Regions from separate parts of the Paenibacillus sp. FSL H7-0442 genome, predicted to be linked through region 2. Evidence: riboswitches for the same ligand, from Rfam matches in the RefSeq annotation. Region 2 holds a riboswitch; the other holds the start of a gene.
The links. A riboswitch is a leader RNA that binds a small molecule or an ion and turns the genes downstream of it on or off. The one in region 2 is predicted to bind ZMP and ZTP.
Positions count from the first base shown of each region.

Region 1: linked by a shared signal. The riboswitch ahead of MHH57_RS23160 (TIGR01440 family protein) and the one ahead of MHH57_RS04420 (bifunctional 5,10-methylenetetrahydrofolate dehydrogenase/5,10-methenyltetrahydrofolate cyclohydrolase) in region 2 are both predicted to bind ZMP and ZTP.

Region 1 is NZ_CP151963.1:5,238,741-5,253,924, forward strand. It holds gene atpD (F0F1 ATP synthase subunit beta) at 1-326, opposite strand, end outside; gene atpG (ATP synthase F1 subunit gamma) at 448-1,314, opposite strand; gene atpA (F0F1 ATP synthase subunit alpha) at 1,490-3,004, opposite strand; gene MHH57_RS23100 (F0F1 ATP synthase subunit delta) at 3,024-3,569, opposite strand; gene atpF (F0F1 ATP synthase subunit B) at 3,566-4,054, opposite strand; gene atpE (F0F1 ATP synthase subunit C) at 4,168-4,392, opposite strand; gene atpB (F0F1 ATP synthase subunit A) at 4,497-5,321, opposite strand; gene MHH57_RS23120 (ATP synthase subunit I) at 5,351-5,731, opposite strand; gene MHH57_RS23125 (AtpZ/AtpI family protein) at 5,724-5,978, opposite strand; gene wecB (UDP-N-acetylglucosamine 2-epimerase (non-hydrolyzing)) at 6,150-7,319, opposite strand; gene upp (uracil phosphoribosyltransferase) at 7,429-8,058, opposite strand; gene MHH57_RS23140 (ABC transporter substrate-binding protein) at 8,415-9,680, opposite strand; gene MHH57_RS23145 (carbohydrate ABC transporter permease) at 9,696-10,532, opposite strand; gene MHH57_RS23150 (sugar ABC transporter permease) at 10,532-11,413, opposite strand; gene glyA (serine hydroxymethyltransferase) at 11,587-12,837, opposite strand; gene MHH57_RS23160 (TIGR01440 family protein) at 12,958-13,545, opposite strand; ZMP/ZTP riboswitch at 13,765-13,846, opposite strand; gene MHH57_RS23165 (low molecular weight protein arginine phosphatase) at 13,925-14,509, opposite strand; gene MHH57_RS23170 (manganese efflux pump) at 14,613-15,173, opposite strand.
Region 2 is NZ_CP151963.1:984,494-999,677, reverse strand. It holds gene MHH57_RS04480 (MFS transporter) at 24-1,280, opposite strand; gene MHH57_RS04475 (LysR family transcriptional regulator) at 1,410-2,321, opposite strand; gene MHH57_RS04470 (MFS transporter) at 2,538-3,728, shown strand; gene MHH57_RS04465 (shikimate dehydrogenase) at 3,758-4,648, shown strand; gene MHH57_RS04460 (RtcB family protein) at 4,800-6,026, opposite strand; gene MHH57_RS04455 (metallophosphoesterase family protein) at 6,274-7,707, opposite strand; gene MHH57_RS04450 (Gfo/Idh/MocA family oxidoreductase) at 7,956-8,957, opposite strand; gene MHH57_RS04445 (deoxynucleoside kinase) at 9,155-9,796, opposite strand; gene MHH57_RS04440 (deoxynucleoside kinase) at 9,796-10,416, opposite strand; gene MHH57_RS04435 (response regulator transcription factor) at 10,562-11,161, opposite strand; gene MHH57_RS04430 (sensor histidine kinase) at 11,158-12,291, opposite strand; gene MHH57_RS04425 (fatty acid desaturase) at 12,360-13,421, opposite strand; ZMP/ZTP riboswitch at 13,635-13,719, shown strand; gene MHH57_RS04420 (bifunctional 5,10-methylenetetrahydrofolate dehydrogenase/5,10-methenyltetrahydrofolate cyclohydrolase) at 13,833-14,699, shown strand; gene MHH57_RS04415 (cyclodeaminase/cyclohydrolase family protein) at 14,696-15,184, shown strand, end outside.

The DNA.
Region 1 (15,184 bases), 1.5 Mb from region 2:
TCACTCATATCAGCACCATTATCAATTGGCGTTCCAAGTACGTTAAATACGCGTCCAAGAGTTGCTTCGCCGACAGGTACTGAAATAGGTGCTCCCAGATCTATGGCTTCAGCTCCACGAACCAAACCATCTGTGGAAGACATGGCAATACAACGCACACGGTTGTCACCTAGATGTTTTGAAGCTTCGAGCGTCAGGTCAATTTTGACTCCGCTCTCCAGCACAGTCCCAATATGAATGGCATTCAGGATTTCCGGAAGTTGTCCACGTTCAAACTCAACGTCGACAACCGGACCCATGATGCTCACTACGCGTCCTTTGTTCATCTTTTGGTTTCCCTCCTACAAGCTTGCACAGCCGCAAATCCGAACCACTCTGATTTGTTTTGCGCCCGCAATTTATCATAATAGTGTAGACTCTGCTATAAAACAGTCGCTATAAGCCTGATTAAGACTGAGCACTTGCTCCTGCAACGATTTCCGTAATTTCCTGGGTAATAGCCGCTTGACGAGCACGGTTATAGGTCAAGGAAAGCTCACCAATTAACTTGGAAGCATTCTTCGTAGCAGATCCCATTGCCGTCATCTTCGCTCCCAGTTCACTAGCTTTACCATCCAGCAAAGCGCCGTAAATGAGCGTTTCCGCGTAACGTGGCAGCAATACTTCCAGCACTCCTTCTGGTGAAGGCTCATACTCATAGTTAATTGAGGATGAAGCTGTAGCTGAATCCGGTGTCGCCATTGGTAACAGACGGTCAACTGTTGGAATTTGAGTCAATGCGTTGACAAAGCGGTTATAGCATAGATAAAGCTCATCAAATTCTTTAAGTTCAAAGCCTTGTACAGCCTTGCTTGCAATCGTTTTGATATCTGCAAAAGCAGGTGTATCCGACAGATCTGTTACTGATTCAGCGATAGGAAATTCACGACGTCTAAAATAATCCCGTCCTTTTCGCCCAATGATGAAAATCACAAATTCATCCTGTGAACGGTGACGTTCAGAAATCGTCTGCGTAACCTGTCGTAAAATATTGGCGTTATAACCACCAGCCAGACCACGATCAGATGTAATGATGAGATAAGCAGTCTTTTTAACCGGACGCGTTTCCAGCATTGGATGCTTGATGTTATTCGCTCCAGAAGCAATGCTACTCACAACTTCCTTAAGCTTTTCCGAGTAAGGACGAGCCGACTCCGCTTTCTCCTGAGCTTTTCTCAGCTTGGATGCAGCGACCATTTCCATCGCTTTCGTGATCTGCTTCGTACTCTGCACACTTTTAATCTGACGTTTAATCTCGCGCATACCTTTTGCCATGATTTCACCACCTTCAAGCTTTGGCAAAGCCAAAGCTAACTTCGTAAGATTCAAATCCAGCCGGGCATATGTTAAAGGGCCTGTTATTGAGGGTAAAACATGCCAAGGAAGCCAAAACCCGGAGGGCACGCTTCCTTAGAACATCTTTCATCATAAACAGGCAAATTCCAATGTATTATACCGACGTGGCGAATGATTTTTTGAATTTCTCGATAGCTGCCTTCAAAGCCGTTTCGTTATCAGCCACCAAGTCTTTCGTGTCGCGGATAGATTGAAGCACGTCCTGATGGTCAGACACCATGAAAGACAGGAAGTCTTTTTCAAAACGTTTTACATCCGCTACAGGGATATCATCAAGGAAGCCTTTTACAGCAGTATACAAGCTCACTACTTGTTGCTCTACAGCAAGCGGTTGGTTAACACCCTGTTTCAGAATTTCCATCATGCGTGCGCCGCGATCCAAACGGGCTTTTGTGGATTTATCCAAGTCGGACCCGAATTGGGAGAACGCTTGAAGCTCACGATATTGAGCAAGATCCAGACGCAGGGAACCTGCTACCTTTTTCATCGCTTTAATCTGAGCTGAACCACCTACACGAGATACGGAAATACCTACGTTGATCGCCGGACGTTGTCCTGCATAGAACAAGTCAGCTTCCAGGAAGATCTGTCCATCTGTGATGGAGATAACATTGGTTGGAATATATGCAGAAACGTCGGAAGCCTGTGTCTCGATGAACGGCAATGCGGTAAGTGATCCGCCGCCCAACTCATCATTCAGCTTCGCTGCACGTTCCAGCAGGCGAGAGTGAAGATAGAAAACGTCACCCGGATATGCTTCACGGCCCGGTGGACGACGCAGCAACAGGGACAATTCCCGGTAAGCTGACGCTTGTTTAGTCAAGTCATCATAAACAACAAGGACATGCTCGCCTTTGTACATGAAATACTCACCCATAGCGCAGCCAGAGTAAGGAGCAATGTACAGCAATGGTGATGGCTCGGAAGCTGATGCCGTAACGACAATCGTATATTCCAGCGCACCGTGACGACGCAATGTTTCAACAACTTGAGCTACCGTGGATTGTTTTTGACCAATAGCGACATAAATACATTTCATGCCGTTACCTTTTTGGTTCAAAATTGCATCGATTGCGATAGATGTTTTACCTGTTTGACGGTCACCGATGATCAACTCACGTTGACCACGGCCAATTGGAACCATCGCATCAATAGCTTTAATCCCCGTCTGCATAGGCTCATGTACCGATTTACGGGCCATAACGCCTGGAGCCTGACTTTCAACCGGACGGAATTCTGTTGTAGCAATCGGTCCTTTACCGTCTACTGGTTGCCCCAATGGGTTAACTACACGTCCAATCATTGCTTCCCCTACAGGGACCTGCATGATCTGGCCTGTACGTTTTACTTGACCACCTTCACGAATGTCGGAGAATTGACCCAAAATAACAACACCGACATTGCTTTCTTCCACGTTGAGCGCCAAGCCCAATACGCCAGTGTCGAATTCAACCAATTCACCGGCCATAACTTTTTCCAGTCCGTAGACGCGGGCAATACCGTCGCCGACTTCAACAACAGTGCCGACTTCAACGACCTCGATATCATTTTTATATTGTTCAATCTGACTTTTAATCAATGAACTGATTTCCTCAGGTTTGATACTCAAGTGTGTTCACCCCTATCTTCTATACTCGTCTGTTAAAGGATTTCTCGAGACGATCCAGCTTGCCGGCCAGACTGCCGTCGTACAATGTATCGCCGATAACCACTTTTAATCCGCCCAGCAGACTCGGGTCCACTATATTTTCCACACGGATTGTTTTATGTTCACGGGCTCCGAATTCCTCGGCTACCGCTGTTTTTTCCTGATCACTTAAAGCATAAGTCGAATACACCTTTGCATGAGCAAGTCCCAGCTTGTATTCCTGAATATCGAGGTATCCGGCAAGGAGAGATTCGAACAAATCTGCTCTACTACGCTGAATCAACAGTTTGATCGTGTTAATTAGCGAGGCAGACAACTTGCCTTCAAAACTGTTAGCCAGAACTTGAAGCTTGACCGCTTCCGTAATGTTAGGAGAATTAATGAATTTACGGATTTCAGCATCCCCCGATACAGCCTCTACAAAAGCACGTAGCTCCTGCTCGGTTTCCATAATGGTCTGTTCCTGCTCTGCCACTTCAAACAAAGCTTTCGCATACCGTTTGGCTACTACCGTATCCCGGCTCATGCTTTGCCTCCTACCTCTTTAAGGTATTGGTCGACAAGCTCTCCCTGGACTTGGTCTTCCTTGATTTCCTTTTGAATCAGTTTGGAAGCAATTTGTACCGAAGCTTTACCCACTTCGCTGCGCAGTTCGGCAACCGCCTTATTACGCTCGCTTGTGATTTCACGAACAGCTTCGTCTTTCAGGCGGACAGCTTCGTCCTTGGCCTGAACAATAATTTGCTCCGCTTGTTTGTTACCTGTTTGTTTTGACTGCTCAATAATGTCGTACGCTTCCTTACGTGCCTGCTGGAGAGCCTGCTTTTGCTCCTCAACATAAGCAGCAGCCTGTTCACGCGTCTGTGCCGCTTCATTCATTTGCTGTAATACAAGCTGACGCCGCTTCTCCATAACGGAAAAGAGAGGTCCGAATGCATAACGCGTTAGTAACCAGTACAAGATCAAAAATGCAATAATTGTGAAAACGATACTTGTCCAATTTAAACTCAATTGAAGTCACTCCTTTCCGGTGAACGTCAGTCCTAGTTATCCCTTAAGCCAAGCAACAAAGAAGGCGCGGATGGCTGTGGCCTTCCCCGCCAAACCTTGCAAGTTTCAAATTATTATGCCTTAGCGTAGAAAATAAACGCCAGAACGACCCCGATAATAGGCAAGGCTTCAACCAGACCTACACCGATAAACATTACCGTTTGCAAAGTTGATTTAGCCTCAGGCTGACGAGCGATACCTTCAACTGTTTTACTTACAATCAGACCGTTACCAATACCTGCGCCGAGCGCACCCAAACCTACTGCGATAGCTGCTGCTATTAATGCCCAAGCTCCCATTTAAAAAATCCTCCTTAGAGATGTGTATTTGTGTTGTACATGTATTTGCAGTTAAGAGCGAAGCGTACTCCTGAACTTAACTAAAAACCCGAAACTAATTTTAACTAATGCTCTTCTTCATGCGTGTCAATTGCCTGCGAAATATATACGAACGTCAAAATGGTAAAGACGAACGCCTGAATACTGCCGACAAAAATACTGAATCCTTGCCAGACCACGAGTCCCAATACGGAAGCAACCATACCTCCCACACCAAGTGCTGTCATTTTCAGCAGAACACTGATCAAAACTTCGCCGGCAAAAATATTACCGAATAGACGCATACCATGTGTCAACAGTTTTGAGAACTGCTCAATCAAGTTAATTGGCAAAAAGAATGGAAATGGCTGAATGTAATGCTTGAAGTAAGCTTTGGTATTACGGAAAATCCCCAGGAAATGAACCAGGACAAAGATCATCAAAGCCAGTCCAATGGATACCCCTGCATCTGCGGTAGGTGATTTCCACCAGCTGATACCTACATGGGCAGCTTCGCCCGGGTGAGACGCCTGTACTTGTTCTAATGCTTCTTTGACTGGAATGATTTCATGTCCAAATACTTGGGCACTTTGCGCATTATCGAACTCGGTCACAATCCCGAACGGTAAGCCTAGCATATTTCCGACGAAGATGAACATGATCAGCGTCATCCCCAAGGAGAGGAATGGCTTCCCTTTTTTCAAATCCATCGTGCTGGTAATCAGTCCTTGAACGAATTCGACGACCCATTCCATAAAATTTTGCAGCTTGCTTGGATTGTCCACAGACAAATTGCGCGTTGCAGCAAATGCCAGTCCAAATACAATCGCGCAAGTCACAACCAGCATAATAATGACGGACAAGTCAATGTTAAATCCGCCCAATTCGATAATCGGTGATTCATGCAACATGTTTTCTCACCCCTTTCTCAGTTGAGCCATCATTTTTCCTGTAGCGCGAATATGATGCCTATAATTAAAAGAAGAAATTGTCCAGTCACCAGGCTTGCCATTACAGCGATCTCATGGAAATAGGCTGGAAATTCTAGCGCCAGCACTACTGCCAAAATAGAGGTCCCTACTCGAACGCCAAAGCCAATGCCCACCTTTTTCTTCTTGCCTTCACCGGCGGCTGCATTCGCAACCTGTCGAATTTTGTAGGCCATATACAGCACATTAAGACAGCTTACTCCCGTTCCCAGAATGATTCCGTGAGCAATGTCACGATGTTGGGGCATGAAGGCGGAGACCAGGAAACACAGAGCCATAATACCAAGCGCTACGATCCATAACATTTTTTGCATACGGGTCATCTCATTCATGGTTATCCCTCAATACCTTTCCGATCACAAGGGCAATACTTAATGCGCCTACAACCAAGCCTGCGAGAACGCTTACGCCAATCCAAATTCCGGAGCCATCAAGTTTAGCATCGAGCCACTTTCCGGCATAGAAACCACCCAATGTGCATATCGCCAAATCAATGCCGATCGCGCTCACCAATCCAATTGCCTTGAAGGCATTCCCGGTGTTATTTCGGTTGTTGTTTTGCTTGGAAGGTTTGACCACTTTTCCATGTCACCCCTGCAATTCCAGTCCATTTTACTTAAATATAAGATGCTTTGTCAATTGAGATATTTTAGCGCCCTAAAGTATAAAATCAAACGACAAAGCATCTTAAATTGCTGTATCCCTTGGTAACCGTACAGTTTAACTGTATGCTTGCCTTGTAAAGAATAATTATATCGGACGAACACCTTTTGTGAACATTGTGTGAAATTCTTCAGGACGTTCGGATTGAACGCCATAATGGTGCAAAATCGCATTGACAATTCTTACTGATGCTTTTCCATCGCCGTAAGGATTCGCTGCCTGACTCATAGAATCGTACAACGCGGAATCTGTCAAAAGTGCCTTGGTCCGATTGTACACGTTCTCTTCGCTCGTACCCACCAGTTCCAAGGTGCCCGCTTCAATTCCCTCCGGTCTTTCAGTCGTATCACGCAGCACCAGAACAGGTACTCCGAACGAAGGCGCTTCTTCCTGAAGCCCACCGGAATCCGTAAGGATCAGATGTGTATGTGGGTAAAAATTGTGCAGATCCACGACATCCAGCGGATCAATCAGCTTAATACGCGGATGGTTGCCTAAAATCTCAAATGCAGGTTCCTTCACAGCCGGACTCGGATGAACCGGATAAACAATAGCGATATCCTCAAACTCATCTGCAATGCGCTTAACTGCATTAAAAATCTGACGATGCGGTTCCCCTTGGGATTCCCGACGATGTGCTGTCATAAGAATCAGGCGTTTGCCCTGAGCCCAGTCCAGTACAGGGTGCTCGTAATCTTGGCGAACCGTATACTGAAATACGTCAGTTACTGTATTGCCTGTAACATATATTCGCGATTCAGGCTTATTTTCCTTCCGCAAATTTCCAGCCGATAAAGAAGTAGGCGAGAAATGCAGATCAGACAGTACGCCTGTAAGCTGACGGTTCATTTCTTCAGGATATGGAGAAAGCTTGTTCCACGTCCGCAAACCCGCTTCCACATGCCCTACTTCAATCTGCTGCATAAAGGCTGCATAGCTGGCGAGGAAAGTGGTCAGCGTATCGCCGTGAACCAACACGATATCGGGCTTGGCCTCACGCAATACAGGTTCCAGACCTTGAAGTACCCGCATGGAGATTTCATTTAGTGTCTGGCGATCCTTCATTACGTCCAGATCATAGTCAGGGTGAATATTGAAAACTTCCAGAACCTGATCAAGCATCTGGCGATGTTGAGCCGTAACGCATACTACGGACTCGATATGCTCTGGGTGACGCTGAAGCTCCAAAATAAGAGGAGCCATCTTAATCGCTTCCGGACGCACACCAAAAATTGTCATCACTTTGATTTTGGACATTTTCTGTTGAACCCCTTTTCATAATAAATGTCCGCTTCACAGATCTTCCATTATTTAAAATAAGGACCTGTATAACGTCCATAGATTTTGCCGAACCGCCAAAGGCAGTCTACTTGGTTCCGTACAAGCGGTCTCCCGCGTCACCAAGACCCGGAATGATATATCCATGATCATCCAGACGCTCGTCCAGTGCAGCGACATAGATGTCTACATCAGGATGTGCATCCTGCACAGCTTTGACTCCTTCAGGAGCAGCAATCAGATTCATCATTTTAATTTGAGTGCAGCCTCTCTTTTTCAACACATCAATCGCTGCGATCGCCGACCCGCCTGTTGCAAGCATTGGATCAATCACGATCAATTCGCGCTCAGTTACATCTGTAGGCAGCTTCGTATAGTATTCTACGGGTTGCAGTGTCTCAGGATCGCGGAACAGTCCCACATGACCTACCTTTGCTGCAGGCAGCAGCTTTACTACACCATCCAGCATACCCAAGCCTGCACGCAGAATCGGAATAAGACCCAGCATACGTCCGGAAATCACTTTACCTTCTGTCTCAGCAACCGGTGTCTGCACCGTAATGCTTTCCAGCGGGATATCCCGTGTAATTTCATAAGCCATCAATGTTGCTACTTCATCCACCAGCTCGCGGAAATCCTTGGTGTTGGTCCGCACATCGCGGATAAATGTAAGTTTGTGTTGGATCAAAGGGTGATCACAAACCACCAGTTTCGCCATAATATATTCCCTCCGGTATTATCGTCACGTTCTTTCGCACCAGCATATCGAACTATCCTGAGTCGAAAGGATCTATGTAACCTATTTGTACAAACCAAATAAGCACAGATGCAATGCGTGCCTGTAAATCCTGTTTATTATAACATTCCCTTGATTGATTTAACACCTGCCACCGTAACCTTTTGTCAAGGGAAAGATATGACATGTAAAATAATGAATAGGACCGCTTTACGTGTGACTTTCATCACATAAAAACACAACAAAAAGGCTCTGGCGGCCCTTGACCGCCAAAGCCTTAAGGCTTTATACTTCCTGCCCGAGCTATAGCCTTTGCATCCTCATGCAGAGGTATTCTTTTATCTATACTTCAAATTGTCCCATGCCCCCTGAAATTGTTGAAGCATTTCATCCTTTGTGATAACCCCTGCAATATAGGCTTGCATACTGCTGCTTAAATCCTGATTCAGCCCCTTCGGAAAGCGTTGGAAGTTCCAACTCCATATCTTGCCTTCCCTCACATGCCGAGATATTTCTGCACCTAGATCGCCTGTCGTCTCGTCGCTGGACGTAATACTTTTGAAGGCGGGAACAAACTTAAATTCCTTGGTGATATAATGCTTGCCTGTTTCTGATGTGACCAACCAATTGAGAAATTCTTTTGCCTCCTGCTTCACAGGCGAATTTTTGTTGACCACCCAGTTCGAGGCTACTCCCACCGCGAGTCTACCTCCTGTGGAGGGATCATTGTCTATAGGCGCAGGCAGAATACCCAAATTCAAGTTAGGATTAATTCCATCCATTTGTGGCTGCGTCCAGTTCCCCTGGTGCATCATAGCAGCCTTACCTGTGGAAAACAGTGTCACTTGTGTATTGTAATCCGTCGTGAGCGGATTGCGGTTCCCATATTTTATAGTCAGGTCAAGCAACTTCACCCACTGATCGAACACGGGGTTACCAGGGATGCGAGCCGCTCCTTTGTTTAAGTCCTCAACATAACTTTCCGGGTTCGGCTGTCTGGCAAACGGGATATTGATAAAATGGTTCCCCAGAACCCACCATTCCGCATACCCGTTAGCAAAAGGTATAATCCCTGCCGCTTTCAGTCGCTTGGCTGCTTCCTCCAGTTCATCTATCGTCTGAGGTAGTTTGGTTATGCCCGCTTTTTTGAACAAATCCTTGTTATAAACAAAACCAAATCCTTCTAGGTTCATAGGCTGTCCATAAATCTTACCGTTAACCGTCATCGGCTTACGAGCGAAATCGTCCAGATCCTTCACCCATGGCTGATCCGACAAATCCTCCAAGTACTCCAACCACGTATCGCGGTCCTGGTAGCCCTCATTTGTAAAAATGTCCGGCTGATCGCCTGATGCGAATTTAGCCTTCAACGAAGCACCGTAGTCCGTACCACCACCGACAGATTGGATATCCAGCTTGATGCCAGGGTGCGTTTTTTCATATTCTGCCTTCAGCTTATTTAGTGGTTCCGAAATCTCTACTTTGAATTGATAAATGTGTATCGTTTTCGTCTCACTCTGTTGAGCCTTCGTATTTCCACAACCTGCAAGTGTACATGCGAGCAGCACCATCAAGGAGATGACAAGTAACGCTGTTTTTTTCATCGATTATCCCTCCCATCAGCCTTTGACCGCGCCGGCTGCAATGCCAGAAACGATGTATTTTTGCATCACCAGAAAAAACACAACAATTGGCGTGATTCCCAACACCAGTGCTGGCAGCGCCAAGTCCCATTGCTTGGTGTACTGACCAAACAACATATAGGTTGCAATCGGAATGGTACGCAGCTCAGGATCATTCAAAATGAGCGAAGGCAACAGATAGTCATTCCAGATCCATAAGGTATTCAAGATAAGCACGGTTACGAACATAGGCAGCAGCAGTGGACAAACGATGCGAAAGAACACCCCGTACCGGGATGAACCGTCCACCCTTGCCGCCTGCTCGATCTCAATAGGTACCGTTTTAATAAAGCCATGAAAAAGAAAAACGGATAAAGGCGCTCCAAAACCCAGATAACATAAGATCAGTCCCGGTATACTGTTGTTCAAGCTCAATACGTTGGACACTTCCATAAGCGGCAACATAATCGATTGAAAGGGAACTACCATCGCAGCCACAAGCAAACCGAACAGGAACCGGTTAAAACGAGTGTCATGCCGAACCATCTGGTAAGCGGCCATCGAGCTGATGAGCAGCAAAAGCGCATTACTGACGATCGTGACAATCAGTGAATTCCCCAGTGCTGTGGGAAAGTTTATTTTATTCCAGGCGTTAGCATAGTTTTCAAAACGGAAGGTTGTCGGCCACGAAGCGGAATGGGCCAAAATGTCACCAAAGGATTTAACGGAGTTTACGAGCAAAAAATAGAATGGAACCAGAAAAATTAACCCGATCACAATAAGCAATATTTCAGCAACCCATGTGCCCAAACGGTAGTTTGACGTTTTTTCCATTACATTTCGACCTCCTTTTTCTTCGTGAGACGTACCTGAATGCTGGTAATGATCGCAACGACCACGAAGAAAATCATAGCCTTGGCAGTTCCCAATCCAAGTCGATTATTTGTAAACGCTTCATTATATATGTCCAACGCTACAGACTCTGTCGACTTGAAAGGTCCCCCCTTTGTGAGAGCCAAATTCAATTCAAATACTTTAAAGGACCAGGATATCGCCAGGAACAAGCAGACGGTCACCGCTGGCATAATAAGTGGCACTACAATATGACGCAAAATCTGTCTTCGGCCCGCGCCGTCAATTTGAGCCGATTCAATCAGGGCAGACGGGACATTATTTAACGAAGATATGTAAATAACCATGAGATAACCTGCATATTGCCATACAAACACAATGACAGTTCCCCAAAAAGCAGTTGGCCCATCACCCAGCCACGGCAGTTTAAAAAAGGAAAGCCCTGTTGCCTCCCCTACCGCAGAAAAGCCGCGTACAAATATAAATTGCCAGATGAAGCCGAGCAGCAAGCCGCCAATCATATTGGGCATAAAAAATACAGTTCGCAGTGCATTACGGGTACGCAACGGTTTGGTAAGTGCATAGGCTAGGAAAAAGCCAATCAGGTTCGTCAGAATGACACCACATACGGTAAACCGAACCGTAAACCAGAACGCATTACGGAAATCTGGATCGTCCCTAAAAATATGAACGTAATTCCCTAGCCCGAGCCATCGGATATTTTCAGATACTCCATCCCAGTTCGTCATGGAATAATACAGCCCCAGCAGGAACGGAATGACCATAATCAAGACGAAAAACAACGCCATCGGTCCCACAAATACGAGCTGCTGCAATAATTGCGCGGATTTTCTTTGACTCAATGTAATCACTCCTTTGTCGTAGATATAAAGGAAAGCGCGCATAAACCTTTACTGTAATCGCTTATTACCCAAAAATGTAAGTTTCGAGTCGTTTGGAAGCAAAAAAAGGCTGTTCTCCTCCGGCTTACGGAAGGAAAACAGCCTATAATATAAAGATTATGATTGTCGATGAATTAGTATTGAGTTCCTGGATAAATCGGGAACTTATCTGTTAACTCGCCAACCGCTTGGCTTGCTTTGGACAATACAGTATCATCTTTCGGGTTTTTAAGGGTTTCAGCAATGATTTTACCGATTTTGACCATAGCCTCTTCATCCATCCCACGAGATGTTGCAGCAGGTGTACCAATACGAATCCCGCTTGTTACGAATGGACTGGTCGGATCAAAAGGAATCGCATTTTTATTGACCGTGATGCCCACGGAATCCAATACATGCTCCGCTTCTTTACCTGTGATATTCAAATTGCGCGTATCCAACAGCATCAGATGGTTATCCGTACCACCGGATACAATGTTAATCCCCTCAGCCAACAGTGTTTCAGCCAGCACCTGTGCGTTGCGGACTACATTTTGCGCATAGGTTTTGAACGATGGCTGGAGCGCTTCACCCAAAGCAACCGCTTTGGACGCGATCACATGCATCAGTGGCCCCCCTTGAGTACCAGGGAAAATAGCTTTATCAATCGCTTGCGCCCATGCTTTGCGAGTCAGAATCAGACCCCCACGCGGACCACGCAGCGTTTTGTGTGTCGTTGTTGTTACAAATTGGGCATGCGGAACTGGACTTGGGTGAATTCCCGCTGCCACGAGACCTGCGATATGTGCCATATCCACCATGAACAAAGCACCTACATCATTGGCAATGGAAGCAAAAGCTTCAAAGTCAATAGTACGCGGATATGCACTCGCGCCAGCTACAATCAGACGAGGGCGGTGCTTAAAGGCTGCCTTGCGCACTTCATCGTAGTCGATGCGGAAGTTGTCTTCGCGGACACCATAGGCAGCAAAGTTATACAACAAGCCGGAAGCGTTAACCGGACTTCCGTGTGTTAAATGGCCACCATGCGCCAGATTCATACCCAGTACAGTATCTCCAGGTTTGAGAGCTGCCAGATACACTGCCATGTTGGCTTGTGCTCCAGAGTGAGGCTGCACGTTAGCATGCTCAGCGCCGAACAGTTCTTTTGCTCGGTCACGTGCGATGTCTTCAACGATATCTACATGCTCACAGCCACCATAGTAGCGTTTGTTTGGGTAACCTTCAGCATATTTATTCGTCAGCACGGAGCCCATGGCTTCCATTACTGCTTCACTGACAATGTTCTCGGATGCGATTAGCTCGATATTGTGGCGTTGTCGTTTCAGTTCAAGTCCCATTGCTTCCATCACTGCTGGGTCACTTTTACGCAGGTGTTCCATCATGATTGATTACTCCCTCTCCATAGTCAATTGTTGGGTATACAAGCTAACGCCTGCTCCTCTGTTGGGTACCTCATCATCATTGCAAAAACGATTAGTACAAACATGCCGCCATGCCAAATGCTAATCGCAGTTTCCGCCGACTTCTTGCTCCAGACTGTACACCGCCCGTTGTCCGCCAATAAGTGGAGGACGGGTGAACGCCGCTGTCACACGTGCTTCGCCAATCCAACGAAGGCTTGGGCGAAACGGAACAGCAATCGGTCGCAGATGCATGCCAATCAGCGTTTCGCCGATGTCTATCCCGGCATGAGCCTGCACGTTCGCCGCCAAACACGCGTCGCTCATAGAACGATAGGCGACGGTAGCCATAGAGCCTCCTGCTGTACGAACAGGAACAGCCGCAACCTCCATCAGTCCCAGTCGCTCCAGTACAGCCCGTTCAACGACCAACGCTCGGTTCAAATGCTCACAGCATTGAAACGCTACATCAAAGCCATACTGCCTGCGAACGGACTCTACTCCAGATAACAGTTGTTGAGCCACATCGAGCGCTCCCGCCGTGCCAATTCGACTTCCAGCCACTTCACTTGTGCTAACGCCGATAACCAGCAGGCGACCAGCCCTGAGACTGGCTGCTTCTGCGATTTCCCGCACAACAGAAGTGGTCTGTGCTTCTAGCGAAATCTCATGATCCAATTGTCCCACCATTGGAACCTCCTTTGGTTGAACAGCCTCTCAGAGACTAGGCACGGTCTCATGCCCCAAGTTCAACACACTCTCTCCTGATCACAATCTCACTATATTATAGCCGATGTTTCAGATTTCGAGCAGAAAAAATGGAAGAACCTTTGAAGGAATCAACCCTCAGCTAAACATCTGGCATAACTTGTATATGAAAAAAGAGCAGTCCACACCTATGTGGAATTGCTCTTTTGCCCAGGCGACCGGCCGTATATCCGATGCTCCATCGTGGTTAATCCCACTTTTGTCGCCAGTTACATCGGATTCTCATTTTTCCACCTTATCTTAACGGATTAACCATCGAAAATCAACAGATTCCGTACAAAATAGATGAGTAAGAGCGATTTTATTCGGAAGAGGCCTTTAGCTTGTCCAGCAGCTTATGCAGCGCCGTGCGGATTTCCGCAGCTGTGACATCGTAGTCTTCTCGCGAACCGCCAAACGGATCTGAAATATCAAAGCCCGGAATCCGTTGGTGTAATTCAATCATTCGTTCACGCTCCTGCGCCGATAGCTCTTGTCCGAGTGAAGCCATCAACTGCTGTGAAGCATATAAACCGTCCAACTCCTGTACATCATTCAACACCGCATCCCGGTTCTCCACATATTCCTTAAGCGTAAATACTTTGCCCGCCGTTTGGGGAAAGCGCTGAATTACGTGCTGTTTATGTCCTTGCGTCAAGGTTAAGATCAGATGTGCCCACCCGGCAAGCCCGTCGCTCAAAGGGGTTGAGGTGATCTGATCGGATATATCGTGATCACGTAGAACCGCCTCTGCATGTCGGGATATCGGCGTGCCTTCCATCGCTGCCACTCCCGCAGAACGCACTTCCAGTTCTAGTCCATGCTCAGCAGCCAACTTACGCAGCATCCCTTCAGCCATTGGACTGCGACAGGTATTCCCTGTGCATACAAATAAGATATTCTTCAACGTTTTCACCCCCCGTATGTTAAAAAATATATAAACAGAGGATTACTATAATCCTAATCCCTTACTTTAACCCTGCACTTATTTTACACTGTCTGCGCTAAAATCAAAACATAAACATAAAGCCGAATGCCAGCAAAATGGCACCGCCCACTGCTTCCCCGTAATCTCCTAGATTGCGGCTGACCTTGCGACCCAGCAGCAGGCCCAACATCGCCATTGCTCCCCCGCAAAAACCAAATGCCAGAACAGACAGCACCAGATCACTCTGGAACATCCCCAGTGACACTCCTACAGAAAATGAATCCACGCTCACCCCAAGTGCAAACAGCAAAAGACCTAAAGGCGAACGATGATCCAATACCTGTACGCCGTCCCCTTTGAAGGAATTATACACCATATGCCCGCCTAAAAGGATGAGTAGCCCCCCTGCGAAGTAGGTCGTCACATGACCTAATAAAGAACTCATATAATGGCCCGTGAAAATTCCCAGCAATGGCATCAGAATGTGAAAAAAGCCAATAACAGTGCTGATGCGCAGCACGTCTCGCAGGCGTATCCCCTTCATGCCGATCCCTACGCCCAGCGATAACGCATCCATTCCTAGCGCTACCGCCATGATCAGAATCGTTACAACCTGCCCGGCATGGGCAGAGGCTGCCAGCATACTCCATCCCT
Region 2 (15,184 bases):
CAGATGATATGATCCAGTCGTCGTTATTTGGGTTCAAGTGCAATTTTAGGCGAAAATTTGCGACTTGCTGGAAAAACTAAACTGTACCGAAAATTAACAAACACCGCCAGTACGATCCCTAGCACATTCACAATAATAGCTAGCATAAAAACACTCGATATCTGAGAATGTTTCAACAGAAAGCCTGTAAACACAGGAATGATCGTGTATGAAAGCGAGGTTGCTGTATAAACAAACCCGGTAATCTGTCCTTTTCGTTGACTAAAAAATTCACTCATTACGGTTAATGTCAGCTGAAGTACACCTGATATTGAAAACCCGATAACACTCGCACAAATAATGGACGCAGCCCCTGACTTGAAAAGGAGAAGCGCTCCAAAAGCCAACAGGGAAATACATGGATAAATAAGAATAATGTGAACTGGTTTAACCCATTTTCTTAACACAATGACCAATACAAACACGGAAACCAGCGAACCCATATTGTAATAAACTAATAATCTGAGAGACTCTGATTCGGTCATACCGATAAACTGTTGTCCAAAAGTAGGCAACCATAACTGCACAATATAAAGCAAGGTAGGTCCCGTAAATCCGAGCAAGATAAGGCATAGCCCTTCCTGCCAAAACCGCGGCTTACTCCGGTCATTTGCCTCCAATTTTCCCGCTAGGCTTGATACAGAATTACCGCCACTTTGCCCCTTGGCGGGCTGCACGCGCATGTCTGGGAACTTCATTTTGAACAAGTACATTGCATTCAAAGCAAATATGAGGGCAGGTAAAAAGAAAGAGAACCCGTAGAAAATATCGTGATTCATAAAAAAGATAATCATTAGCGGTAAAAATGCCGCCCCAACGGATATAAAACCTCTCACCAATACTGTAGCCGAACCAGAGGATTGGGGGAAAGCTTCGATCAGCGCTGGATAAGTACCTGAATCAAGAAAAGAATTCGCTACGCCTGCCAGCACAGCCAGTACGATCGCCATCTCAAAGCTGGAACTCAGCGGTATACCGACCAAGAATACAGCCATCAGTAGCCCGGCTGCCACAATAAACGGTTTGCGACCATAACGGTCGGAGAGCACCCCGGATATGTACAGGGTAAACAACCTGCCAAATCCCATCGCAGAAACCAAGAGACTGATGCCCGCCTGATCTGTATGCAAATGCTCTGTTAAAAAGGACATGTGCGATGCCAGCATAATATTAAACATGCCGAACAAAAGATAGTTTACATAAAGTCCTGTCGCCACTGGAAAAGAAGTACGTTTCATCATGAATTCACCTGCTTTTGTAAGTAAGTCTTGTAGTATCAAAACGTGAATCATTTCACATTGCTTGTGTCGATGATGAAGTATAGAACACAATTTAAAATTTATCAAGTTTAAATATTGCGAGACTCCGGCTTAGACACGCTGATGTGTTTTCAAATAAAACTCCTTGCCATAACTTAGGGCAAAGTTCCGAAACTCTACTACTGCCGGGGATAAATATCTATTTTTAATGCTGGCTAGGTAGATAAAACGCTCGTATTCTGGATTAATAATAGGCAATGTTTTGACGTTAAAATAATCTAACGATGAAATGCGGGGCATAACTCCGATCCCGTAATTGATAGACACCAGTCCTGCCATTGCCGTATCTTCTTCAATCTCGCAAATAATCTGTGGCGTAACGCCCGCCTTGGCAAACAAATTCTCAATAATGGGCCGAACCCCACTCTTTTTGTTGAAGAAGATCACCGGGTAATCTGCTGTATCCTTGAGATCAATTTGGTCCAGAGAAGCCAGCGGATGATCAGGTGAAACAATGACCACCAGTTCCTGCTGAGCCAACGGAATAAACTCCACATCCGGTTCATTTTCCACGTGAGAGCAGAACGCCACGTCATAGTGTTCCTGCTTCAGGCCTTGAATAATATCGTTCGTATTCCCTTGGTGAAACGAAAAGGAAATGTCTTTACGGGCATCCAGAGCTGAAAAGGCTTGGATTATTGCTGGAATGAAGTGTGAACCTAGTGTGTAAATGAACGCCAAATCTATATTACCATGACTTGGACTCACTAATTCCCGTAAGTTATGCTCCCCCTTTTCCAATTCATCCATCGCGTGCTCCACATACTTCAGAAAAAATCGTCCGTATTTGTTTAACCGAATATTTCTCCCCTGCTTCTCAAACAGATGAACGCCCAAATCCTTTTCTAATTCTGAAATCGCATGACTTAAACTGGGTTGAGTGATACATAGCCGCATAGCTGCCTGAGTAAAATGCTCCATCTCCGCAAGTACACGAAAATATTGTAAGTGCTTCAGGTTCATAATTATGTAATTCCCTTCTTTAATTCATATTTTAAATTATAGACCCAAACTATGAAAAACGATAAAAATATGCATTGGATTTATAATATCACCCCTTATATAATTAAGACATAGACATTATGTGAATATTTTCACTTGTTTGTGGGCGTACTTTAATACACCTGGACGATGCCTACCTAGGCCATTGATCTAAAATTTATGTTGGGAGTTACACTTATGAAAAATCCTTATATCAGAATGGCAACAGGGCTTTATATCAACTATTTTCTTCTGGGTATGATTAATGTTATTCTCTCGTCGAATATGAGCTTTCTGACCGTGCAATTGAACACGGATAAAGCAGCCATCGGCTATCTGGTGTCAGCGATTGGAATCGGTAAACTGCTCGCTCTCGGAGTAGCCGGAAAAATGTCAGATAAATACGGAAGGAAACCACTCATTGTTATTGCATCATTTGCTTATTTAATCTTCCTAATCGGTATTCCGCTTGCACCTAACTACACCTTGGCATTCGTGTTTGCCATTATCGCAGGGCTCTGCAACTCGATGATGGATGCGGGGACTTATCCCGCACTCATTGAAGGGTTCGGAAAAAAAGCCGGGTCTGCAACCGTCCTAGTCAAAGCATCCATCTCGATCGGTGCCATTGTTATTCCTTTCATGATTGCATTTTTTATTAATCACGATATGTTCTATGGATATTCCTTCTTTATTCCAGCAGGAATTTATCTGCTGAACGGGATTTTCTTGTCAATGACCGCTTTCCCCAACCACAAAGCCGAGGAACAAAAGGCTCCAGCCGAGACTGGTCAATCAACGGATTCGTTCCACAGCGAGCCTAAGTTTTGGCAAGAAGGTTTGTCTCTGATTATTATCGGTTTTACTTCAACTGTATTGTTCATGATCGTGCAGCTATGGCTTCCTACCTTTGGACAAGAGGCTCTTGGCATGGACAAAGCCAGCGCTATTAAGCTGCTGAGCTACTATAGTATAGGTTCATTAGTTTCCGTTATTTTGTTGGCTATGGTACTTGGTAGATTCATTAAGCCCATTACCGTCATGATTGTGTATCCGCTTATTGCCCTACTTTCTTTGCTGGCTTTAATTGTATGGCACAATCCTGTCGCTACCTTGATCAGTTCATTCTTAATCGGCTTGTCTACCGCAGGCATATTCCAAATTGCCCTTACGGTAATGACGGAATTTTTCCGCAAGAACAAAGGAACTACGACTTCTCTCGTAAACATAGCAGCCAGCCTATCGTTCATCCTGATGCCTTTGGCTACCGGGAGCATGTCCAAAAGTCTGGGAATTACCTCCGTATTCATTCTGGATATTGCGATTGCTGTAGTCAGTATTTTGCTGGCCGTGTTTGTTGCTTATCGATATAAAAAAGTGTTTCATTAAACTACACACGTTACTTGGAGGCTTATATCATGAAAAATGCTGGACGTATTGACGGAAGAACACAATTAATCGGACTGCTAGCTACACCGATCGGACACTCTTTGTCCCCGGCTATGCATAATCTTGCGTTTGAAAAGCTGGGCCTAAATAACGCGTATATGGCCTTTGAAGTAGGCAATGAACAGCTTGAAGAGGTCGTACGGGGGATGCGCGCTCTGAACATACGCGGATATAACGTGTCCATGCCTAACAAAACAGCTATACTCCAGTATCTTGACGAGCTAGACGACAGCGCTAAATTTACAGGTGCCGTCAACACTGTCGTGAATACGGATGGTAAGCTGAAAGGCTACAGTACAGATGGATCAGGTTATGTTCGTAACTTGCAGGAGAACGGCATTGATCTGAAAGGTAAGAAAATGACACTCGTCGGCTCAGGCGGTGCTGCAACGCCGATTGCTATTGAAGCCGCTCGAGCTGGTCTCGCTGAAATTTCAATTTTCGCTCGTAATGACCAGTTCTTTGCCCGGGCGGAAGAAAATGTCCGTATGATTAATGAAGAGATGAAACATGCCCAAGTCAAGGCGAATATCTATGCATTAGAGAATCAGGAGAAGCTGCGTGAAGAGATTCTTACAAGTCATATTTTCGCTAATGGTACAGGTGTGGGTATGAAACCGCTGGAAGGCAAAAGTGTCATTGAGGATGTGTCCATGCTTCGTTCCGATCTGATTGTAACCGATGTAGTATACAGCCCAGCTAAATCCAAGCTGATGGAACAAGCTGAATCCGTAGGTGCAACCGCCATTAACGGTCTGGGCATGATGCTGTGGCAGGGCGCATTAGCCTTCGAACTGTGGACAGGCCAAGAGATGCCAGTCGCTTATATTAAAGAACAACTTTTTGCTGATCAACTGTAAGATTTAGAGCTGCTCAACAAGCACATCAAGCCATGAGTTCCTTCTATTATATACGCATATATGTACTTTAAATACGATGCTCGGCGAATGAACACTTCTGCCGGGCATCGTCTTTTTTATGGGTACAGCCCCGTTCTTCCTTCTCTTTTCATTAATCCTTATACGGGTCAAATTCATTGGCCCCAGCCATGCATACCCCAATAGGCTTTAGTTCATGCATAACTTCCACGGTCTCGGAGTGAGCGTCCAGTACCTCGCGCAGTTTGCGGTAGACGAACGGGCTTTCATCTGTACCGGCTCCGCGCAGCTCGACACCATAGTTCCGAACAGCCTCCTTCATCTGTACATCCGTGATTTGTCCACCACTCCGTGTGCGGGTTTTCCAATTCATTTTACCGGCTGCCTGGGTACGACTCATAATACGACCTGCGCCATGGACTGTACTATAGTAGGAATCCCGATTTTCTACCGAATCTTTCCCACGTACAATCACCGAGATATCACCCATGCTTCCTCCAATAAAGCCCATTTGACCAGGTGCCGAGGGGGTTGCGCCTTTGCGGACTACAATGGTGTCGCGTCCATCATGCTGTTCTTTCCACGCGTAATTATGGTGGTTATGCACCGTAAAATCCGCTTCGGTCCCCATAATACCAAGCACTTGTTCTATCACATAGTCACGTCCCGCATACGCATAGCGTCCGGCAAGGCGCATCGCACGGTAGTACATGTCTCCCAGCTCACTGTTCATATCCAGCAGTACAGGCGGCTGATCCATATGTTCTCCCGGCGCCTTTCCGAGAAACTCCCGTCCTGCAGCCAAGTTTAGAAACCCACTTGCTGTTTTGTGTCCAAAGCCCCGGCTGCCGAAATGATTGGCAATCCAGACCTGTCCTGTCGCTTCCTCCACGAATACATCAACAAAATGATTGCCACTCCCTACTGTACCCAGCTGTTCCCTCGCCAAGGACTTCAGTTTGTCATGTTCTTGTTTCCCAATCGCCGCATATACTGCCCAATCCGGGTCATCGAACAGCTCATGGTCTACCTGAATTGCATTCACACGGCCTACGCCAAACGAAATATGACGGGCAATCTCATCCATCACGGCTGAAATACGCGGCATAATATCTGCTGCAAACAGCTTGGTTCTTACCGCCTTATTCCCGCAGCCGATATCATACCCTACACCTGAAGGTGAAATTTGTCCGTCATACACCATCACACCGCCAATTGGCTGACTGTAGCCTTTATGATGATCTGCCATCAGTAGCGCCTGAATCACATTACCATTTTCGGCACATGTGCGGGCTTGAGATAGTGCCCCCGGGTCAGGTGATCCCCATACGCGTACTCCATTGATTTCTTGATAAGCCATCGTTTTATCCCTCCATATTTTGCAAGAAAATTTCTATATGTAAAATTGACTGCTTTTGAACTTTGGATCTCTTAATAGCATTATGTACGGTTTACCCGCTTCCGAACAGGGCGTAAGTATTACAAGCACAACATCAGACGTCTCTATAAGAAAGTCCCTATAAGAAAATGAAAAAGGATATCCATGCAGCCGACCAGACTGTAGGATATCCTTTTATGATCATTTAGAAACCATTAAATCAATTATACTAATATTTTTTGATGATTCCGAATTGATCCACAATAAAAGGTTTGGCATCATTTTTGTTTTGATCAATTTCGTACGTTACGGCTGTAAGTTTATTTTCGTCTACAGTGATGCCAACAAAATTCTGTACCTGTCCTCGTGTGGGTCTACGATTGTCACTCGGATCCGGGCCATACACTGCCGCATGATTCTCTTCAGCTAGTTCAAAGAGATTATAGTACTTATCTCCAAGTTTTTCACTCGGGTTCTTGTAGTAGACTTTGGGGCCAGCAGTTGCTGGGATGACATAGATACTTCCATCCGGATTCACACTATATTCAATCGTCTTTTCATTTAATGTATCTTTTAATTTGGTTGGCGTTGTTGCTTTACCCTCTTGGTTGATTGGCTTCGTACGAGCGTAAATATGATCGTGCCCCTGCACGACAAAGTCGATATCAAGTTTGTCCATGAGTGGAGCGATTTGGTTACGAACTCCATTGTTATCCATGATGTCAGAATCTGTTGCATGATTAGAGGTAGTGTAGGGACCTTTGTGAATGTTAACAATGATCCACTTTGCACCTGCCTTTTTGGCTGCCGCAGCATCTTTCTTTAACCATGCGACTTGATCTTCAGAAAAATTGGCATATTTCTCTGAGTCCTCATTGGAGTTCAGTACGATAAAGTGAGCATAGCTGTAATCAAAGGAGTAGTACGCTCCTGTTTTAGTAGCAGAACCAGCTGGTTGATTAATATTAAAGTGATCATAAAAAGCGTAGTTCTCATCCTCATGATTACCTGCTGAAGGAACAATGGTTGTATTCAAAAGACTTTTTTGTGAATGTCCCAACAACCAGTCCCACTGCTCTTCCTTGGTACCGGTGTCTACGATATCTCCGTTGTGGACTACAAACTGAGCATTACCTACAGTTTGAAGTGCTTTTTCGAGCGTCTGTGAAGACAATATGGCTTCATCTTCGCTTTTCGCTTGTGTATCAGCTAAATCAATGAAGGTAAATTCGCCGCTCTTAGGAGCCGTTTGAAACGTACCTGTTTCGCTCCATATCCCGCGCGCTGCATCACCCACACGATAATAATAAGCTGTGTCCGCTTGAAGACCTGTAGCTACAGCTTTATGGACAAGCTCTTCTGGAGAATTGGTCGATGGAGAAGAAGTCCCTTCAAATGTAAGAGCACTCGTAAAATCAGCTTCAGAAGCCGTTTTCTTGATTACTTGAACAGTGCTCTTCGTGGAAAGTTTTGAAGTATACCAGGTAAATCCTTTGGAACCTTTTGTGTCTCCATAAAATGTAGCTGTAACTTTACTAATACCATGATCTGTATTCCCTGATGACTCAGCATGGACAGGCAAGGCTGACATGCCCGTAATCAAACCTAGCGCAAGAGCAACAGACATAGATGTTGCTGACCATTTTTGAAACTTCTTAAACATGTGTACACTCCTCTGTGTAGTTAATATGTAAAAGTTATAAATATGATCATATCAATCAAATGTTAATACGTTGTTTTAGGAAATATAGTAATTTGTAAAAACGAGGTGTTAAGTGACCTAGCGATTGAGGAGAAGGATAACTGCTTTACCCTTTTAGGGCTACAAAGCCAAATAAGGCTAACCGTATATTTGCAAAGTTTGCAAAATCGGCAGCCCTTTGTGCATTGCAATTTCGATCATTCCACTGACTAATGTGCAGAAGTATTTTTCAAATCTGCTTCATAACGAAGGCCGAATTGCTGTCTTGCCTCCTCCATCACTTCAGCGACTGTAAGTGAACACTCCAAAGAGTTAATGGAACTGTTGCGTTCACCAATCTTGATCAGATCTATAAATTCCTGAATTTCATAATACATGGGCTCACGCGTCTGAGCTTTGGTCAGATCCTCAATCGTGCCGTCCCGATAATGAATTTTCACCTCATAGGGCTGACTGATTTTGTCGATCACCATCGTTCCATTCTCACCCTGAATTTCAGCAGGCAGATAGGAATCTGTAATTTTGGAATACATGACGATAGCATCCATATCAGGATACTTCATCACGATACTGCCCTCGCCATCGACACCAGAGGATAAAAGCACACCAACCGCCCGAACCTCCTCAGGTTTGCCGAACAAAGTCACCATAGGATACAAACAATACACGCCAAGGTCCATCAGGGAACCATTGGAAAAGGCCGGGTTAAACGCATTCAATACCTTACCTTGCTTAAAAGCATCAAAGCGGGAGGAGTATTGACAGTAGCTTGCAAAATAACGCCGAACCCGGCCTATTTTATACATATGATCCTTTATTATTTTAAAGTTAGGCATAAGTGTGGATTTAACGGCCTCCATCAGCAGAACATCGTTGTTGCGCGCGGCTTCGATCATACTCTTCACCTCTGCTGCATTAGACGCAAAAGGTTTCTCACACAACACGTGCTTTCCGTGATTCATACATAAGATCGCCTGCTCCGCATGTAAGGAATTGGGGCTGGCAATATATACGGCATCGACCTGGTCACTTGCGGCCATTTGCGCCAGGTCTGTAAAAACCTCCGGCTGGCTGTTATATTTGTCAGCAAAAGCTTTGCCCTTATCCTCTGTGCGTGAGTATACCGCCGTCAGGGAAAATTCGTCCGTCTCCATCGCAGCTTGAATAAACCTCTCTGTTATCCAGTTGGTTCCAACAATACCAAAACGCATCACAGTATCCCATCCTTCCCGTGAGTCATTACAATTCATATGTACCTATTCTCGCATTCCAGCCTAAACTTGTCCACTATACCGTTAGTCATATCTCGTGCTTCAACATGTTTATTCGACAAAAAAAGACTGCGGTCTATCAGCTTAATTTATACTGATTGTACCACAGTCCCTGTCAGTTATTTGGGGTTATATCTCTATTTTTTTGATATTACTTTTCCTACTTCTTCCAAAATAGCATCCATGGAAGCAGGGTCATGTACATCATACTCATCAATGTTCAGACGCAGTACAGGACAGGCATCAAATTCGTTGATCCAATTGGAATATCTGCGATGCATTTGCTCCCAATAAGAACGCTCGGTCTGGATCTCCATCTCGCGACCGCGCTCCTCAATCCGACTCAGAATGGAGGGCAAACTGCCTTCCAGATAGATCAGCACATCAGGGTGAGGGAAAAACGGTGTCATCACCATCGCCTCAAACAGGCTAGTATACGTTTCATAATCGGTAGGATTCATCGTTCCCTGATCGGCATGCATTTTCGCAAAAATGCCTGTGTCCTCATAAATAGAACGATCCTGCACAAAGCCTCCACCAGACAGGAAAATATTCTTTTGTTCCTTGAAGCGTTCCGCGAGAAAATAAATTTGCAAATGAAAGCTCCATCTTTCGAAATCGTGATAAAACTTCTCCAGATAGGGATTATGATCGACCTGCTCCAAAGAGGTTTTAAAACCAAGGCGTCCGGCCAAAGCACCGGTCAACGTGGATTTACCTACACCCACTGTGCCCGCTACCGTAATCAAGGCATTTGCAGGAATGTTGTAATTATTCACTATATAAGCTCCTTTACATCGGAAACAATTTGTTTAAATTGTGCCTGATTTTCTACAAAATCAATTTCATTCCCGTTCACGGTCAATATACGAGGGGAAGGGGACTGTTCAGCGAGAAACTGCATGCCTTTATCATAATCTATTATCAATTGCTCCAGATAGGCAGGGTCCATCTCCTGTTCAAAAGAGCGTGCACGCTTGCGAATTCTCCCCAGCAAGGTATCCAAATCTGCTTTGATATAAATGATAATGTCCGGCTTAGGCATATCATCTGTGAGCAAATGATAGATTTGACGATATTTTTCGAGCTTCACACCCTTAAGCGTACGTTCAGCAAAAATCAAATTCTTGTAGATATGATAATCAGAAATAACAGGCTGAGCTTTCTCGATATATTGCAGACCAGTATCCTCCAACTGCTTATACCGATTGCAGAGGAAGAACATTTCCAACTGGAAACTCCACTCATCTATATTCTGATAAAATTTATCGAGAAATGGGTTCTCCTCGACAATCTCTTTGATTATCGGCCAATGTAGCTCGGTTGAAAGCATCGAAGCTAACGTCGTTTTGCCTGCTCCGATGGGCCCTTCAACGGCTATAAATGGGGCTTGTTTCATGCGGTTCTGCTCCTCCTTGTACTCCAGTCCATCCTGTGGACAACTATCCTATTGTATCACAAGGTAGTACGCTAAAGGCATACCAAATCTATGGATAAAACAAAAAAACAGAGCGCTATATTTTGCTTCATAGCGTCTCTGTTTCTCATTTAAACCAACCTTTTTCATTAAAACGTGTAATCGCTTCGATCCGGTTACTGACACCCAACTTATCGAGAATGACTGAAATATAATTGCGCACCGTCCCTGTCGTTAAATACAGTTCACCAGCAATCTCTTTCGTGTTCTTTCCGTCAGCGATGAGCGCCAAGACGGTCTTTTCACGCTCTGTTAGCGGGTTGACTTCGGCATAAGCATCATCGACCAGTTCCGGAGCATAGATACGCCGACCTGCCATAATACTGCGAATGGAGGAAGCCAGCTCTTCACTGGGACTGTCCTTGAGTAGATAACCGTGTGTCCCCGCCTTGATCGCTCGTTCAAAATACCCAGGGCGGGCAAACGTAGTTAAAATCAGCATCTTGCAGTTCAAGCCTTTGAGTTCTTCAGCCGCATCCAATCCGCTCTTTATCGGCATTTCGATGTCCATAATGCATATATCCGGTTGATGCAGCTTCACCAGTTCTATAGCTTCTTCCCCGTTGCTTGCTTTTCCGACTACTTTCATGTCCTCTTCCAAGTCTAGCAGAGAAGCTAGAGCACCCAGCAGCATACGTTGGTCTTCTGCAATGACAATTCGAATCATGGCCCCACCTCCTCGTTCGGCTTTTCAGGGATATTGGGCACTTTAATGACCAAGGTCGTTCCCTGATCTGAACGCAGCTCCATACATCCGTTCACGAATTCGAGCCTTTCCTTCATACCTTGCAGGCCGTTTCCACGAAGGGTTCCATTTTCTCTCGTAATACCGACTCCATTATCCTGAATCCGAAGAGTTAATTCCTTACGAGACGGCTCAATCGTGATGGAGCAAGCGGTAGCTCCACTGTGTTTCACTACATTGGTTACGGCTTCTTTCATACACATGCTAAGAACATTTTCATTCATTAATGATGTATGCTCCAGCTTCGGGTCTCCCTCTAGAGTTAATTCAATGTGAGCAGCCTTTAAAATCTGCCGAATACGTAGCAGCTCATCCTCTAGTCGCATACCGCGCATTTGAGTAACCATTTCCCGTACCTCTTTTAACGCGCTTCTTGCCGTGAGACGAACATCGTTAATTTCGACATGCGCCCGCTCCGGGTACTGATCCATCAGTTTGCCCGCCAAATCGCTCTTCAGCCCAATGAGTGACAACTTCTGACCTAAGGTATCGTGCAGGTCACGCGCAATTCTTTGCCGTTCCTCCAGCTTAATCAATTCCGATATTTTCTTATTGGCATCCTCCAATTGAACTTGGAGCCGATCGCTTTTGTTGCGATTAAAATTCGTAATCGGAAGGAGAATCACACCGATCAGATTGAGCAGGATAAAAGGAATCTGTTTAATAAAAACGGGATTCTGAGAAACAAAACCATAATTGATCAATCCAATCGTAATAACCATTAAAATAATATACAGCGTCGTAAATGCAGCCTTACTTTTAATATTACCGATCAAATAGGCGATAAATATGGAAAAGTACATATAGCTGAACAGCAGTGTCATGGTAATCGATATGGCAATCTGTACACTGGTCCAAAAGTATATGAGCCAGCCTTTTGAGACAAAAGCCAGTACATAACATGCAAAGAATACCAAAATAATAGCAGTACCCAAAATAATATGACCTGTAGATGAAGAGCTAAAGTAGTAAAAGGGCAGGATATAAAAGACGACCCAAACATAAGGGCTAAGCCCTGTATTTCTTTGGAAGATCTGATACCATTTTTGCATCCTGCCCACCCTCTTCTACTTCACATGACTTATATTCCTTATCTTATCATACCAGGTTTTGTTCAACGTTATTTTCTTTCTGTGCCTACAACAGGTGTAGGCATGGGTTTCGTAACTGCAACACGTTTGCTGAGGAGCGGCTTCACTTGTTTAAAGGTCAAAAAGGTTTTCGTATTTTCATCCCAAAGTCGGAACTTCAACGATTGCAGACTGCTACTCACTGTGATCGTGGTCGCCTTTTGAAGTAACGGTGTCGCTTCATGTGCTTTTTCCAAATTATAATTTGGAACTTTGGGACTCAGGTGATGAACGTGATGAAATCCGATATTGCCCGTAATCCATTGCAATACTTTAGGAAGCTTGTAGTAAGAACTGCCTTCTACGGCTGCATTAATATAACTCCACTCTTCATCGTGCTCGAAATAAGAATCCTCAAATTGGTGTTGTACATAGAATAGCCAGATTCCCAACATACCGGATACAAAAAAGATAGGTGCCTGTACGAGAAGGAAGGCCTGCCATCCAATAGCCCAGCACAACAGTGCATACAATGCAACGATGGATATATTCGTCACATGAGTGTTCATTTTTTCCTTGCGTTTGGCTGTCTTGATATTAAAGCGATAGGAAATCAAAAAAGTATAGATCGGACCTAGTCCGAACATAACCCAAGGATTTCGGTATATGCGATAGGCCAACCGTGTCCATGTGGAAGCCTCTGTGTACTCTTCTACCGTAAGCACCCACATGTCACCTGTGCCTCTTTTATCCAGATTACTGCTGGTTGCATGGTGGATCGCGTGACTATTTTTCCATTGGTGATAAGGGCAGAGCGTAATAATACCTGTAATCGTTCCCACAATGTCGTTCAGCTTGCGGCTTTTGAAGAAGGATTGATGACCACAATCATGAAAAATAATAAACGTCCGTACCACAAACCCCGATGCAACAATGGCAATGGGAAGCGTCAGCCAGTACGAAACCGACAGGCTAAGATAAGCAGCATACCACAATAGGATCAGTGGACCCAAAGTATTGATAAGTTGCAGAACGCTGGATTTCGTGTTTATTTTCTCGTAGGGAGCCATATTTTTTTTCAATTGGGCTAATGGGAGTTGTGTCATACTCATTATGATCCTCCTTAAAGATGACGCCTATACCTTGATCCTGTTAGGCGTACATGTTGATCTAATCTCAGTATAAGGAGAACGCTCTAGGCGCTGTAGTCATAAACGTCAGTTCGTGTATATGACATTTGTCATATAGACAAGTAACATAACCCGTTTTCCAAATGTTCGCGGGTTTCTTTTCTGATGATTGTTTGTTAAAATATAAGGTATAATAACGCTGTATGTGACTGGCGAAGTCAGTGGAATGAACCACGAGGGAGCATACAAAAAAAGCGTACCGTTCGCCTGGGAGAAGTATTTGCAGAGGATTCGTCTGTCTTGACGACCTTGTGCAAATACTTTTTTTCGTTTTACAAGACCATGACACCCTGTTGATTCCATTATGCAATAAATTCAGAGGAGGCTCGGACTATGGCTATTATCATGAAATCCAAAGAAGCAGCTGAGCAAGTATATGCAACGATCCGTTCACAGGTAGAAGAAATGAAGCAGCAAGGACACCGTCCCCATCTGGCAACCCTATTGGTAGAAGGTGATCCGGCATCTGCATACTATGCACGGACCAAGCAAAAAATAGCGGAGAAGCTGGGCATCTCATTTCATCTCCATACGTTTGATCGTCATGTTAGCGAAACCGAGCTACTGCACCTGATCGGCAGTCTGAACGATGCATCCCATGTACATGGCATTATGCTGGAACTGCCGCTTCCCCAACATCTTTCCGCCTCCGTTATTAAACAATCCATTGCCCCCTACAAGGATATTGATGGGATTACACCCGATAACAAGCTGGCTACTGTAACAGGTGACGCCGGACTATATCCCGCAACACCTCAAGCCTGTATCGAGCTGCTCAAGCATTACGGTCACACATTGGCAGGCAAAAATGTCACGCTCGTGGGCATCGGACAGACAGTGGGACTTCCCCTTTTCCACATGTTGCAAAGAGAAAACGCCACCGTTACCGCCTGTCATGCAGGTACGCGTGATATTGCAGAGCATCTGAGCCATGCAGACATTGCCTTCGTGGCAGTCGGATGCCCTGATGTGATTACGCAAGATATGGTTCATCCCGGTCTGATTTTGGTAGATGCGGGAATTAATGAGACGCTAGAGGGAAAAATAGTGGGAGATGCCGCTTTAGACGTGGGGGAAAAAGTACATGCTATTTCTCCGGTTCCCGGCGGTGTTGGCACCTTAACGACTGCGATTTTGTACAAAAATTTGCTTAAAGCGATACATCTGCAACACTACTCCAGAGAGGTGGTTTACTCATGAGTGAACTGTCGTGGAATCATTCCATCGGACATTTTCTGAAAGAGGCTGCAAGTGCAGCTCCTACCCCTGGCGGAGGAAGTGTATCCGCACTGGCTGCGGCACTAGGCGCGGCTATGACCTCCATGACCGCCAACCTTTCACAAGGAGAAAAATACGCGCACATCCATGAACAAATCACGGACGTCATTAGCAGCATGGAAAGATTGTCTACACATTGTGAGGAATTAATGGTCGCAGACATCCAATCCTTTGAACAGTATATGACTGCCCTGCGTTTGCCCAAGGAAACAGACGAAGAAAAGCGCTATCGTACCCATTCCTTACAGACAGCGGTGATCGCTGCCATTGAGGTACCCATGCGCCTGCTGGAAGTATGCCGAGACGGATTGTCGCAAGCCTATAACATTGTGGAAGTGTCCAATAAAAATGTGATTTCGGATCTTGGCATCGGCGCGATCCTGTTCGAAGCCGCCGCTCAATCTGCC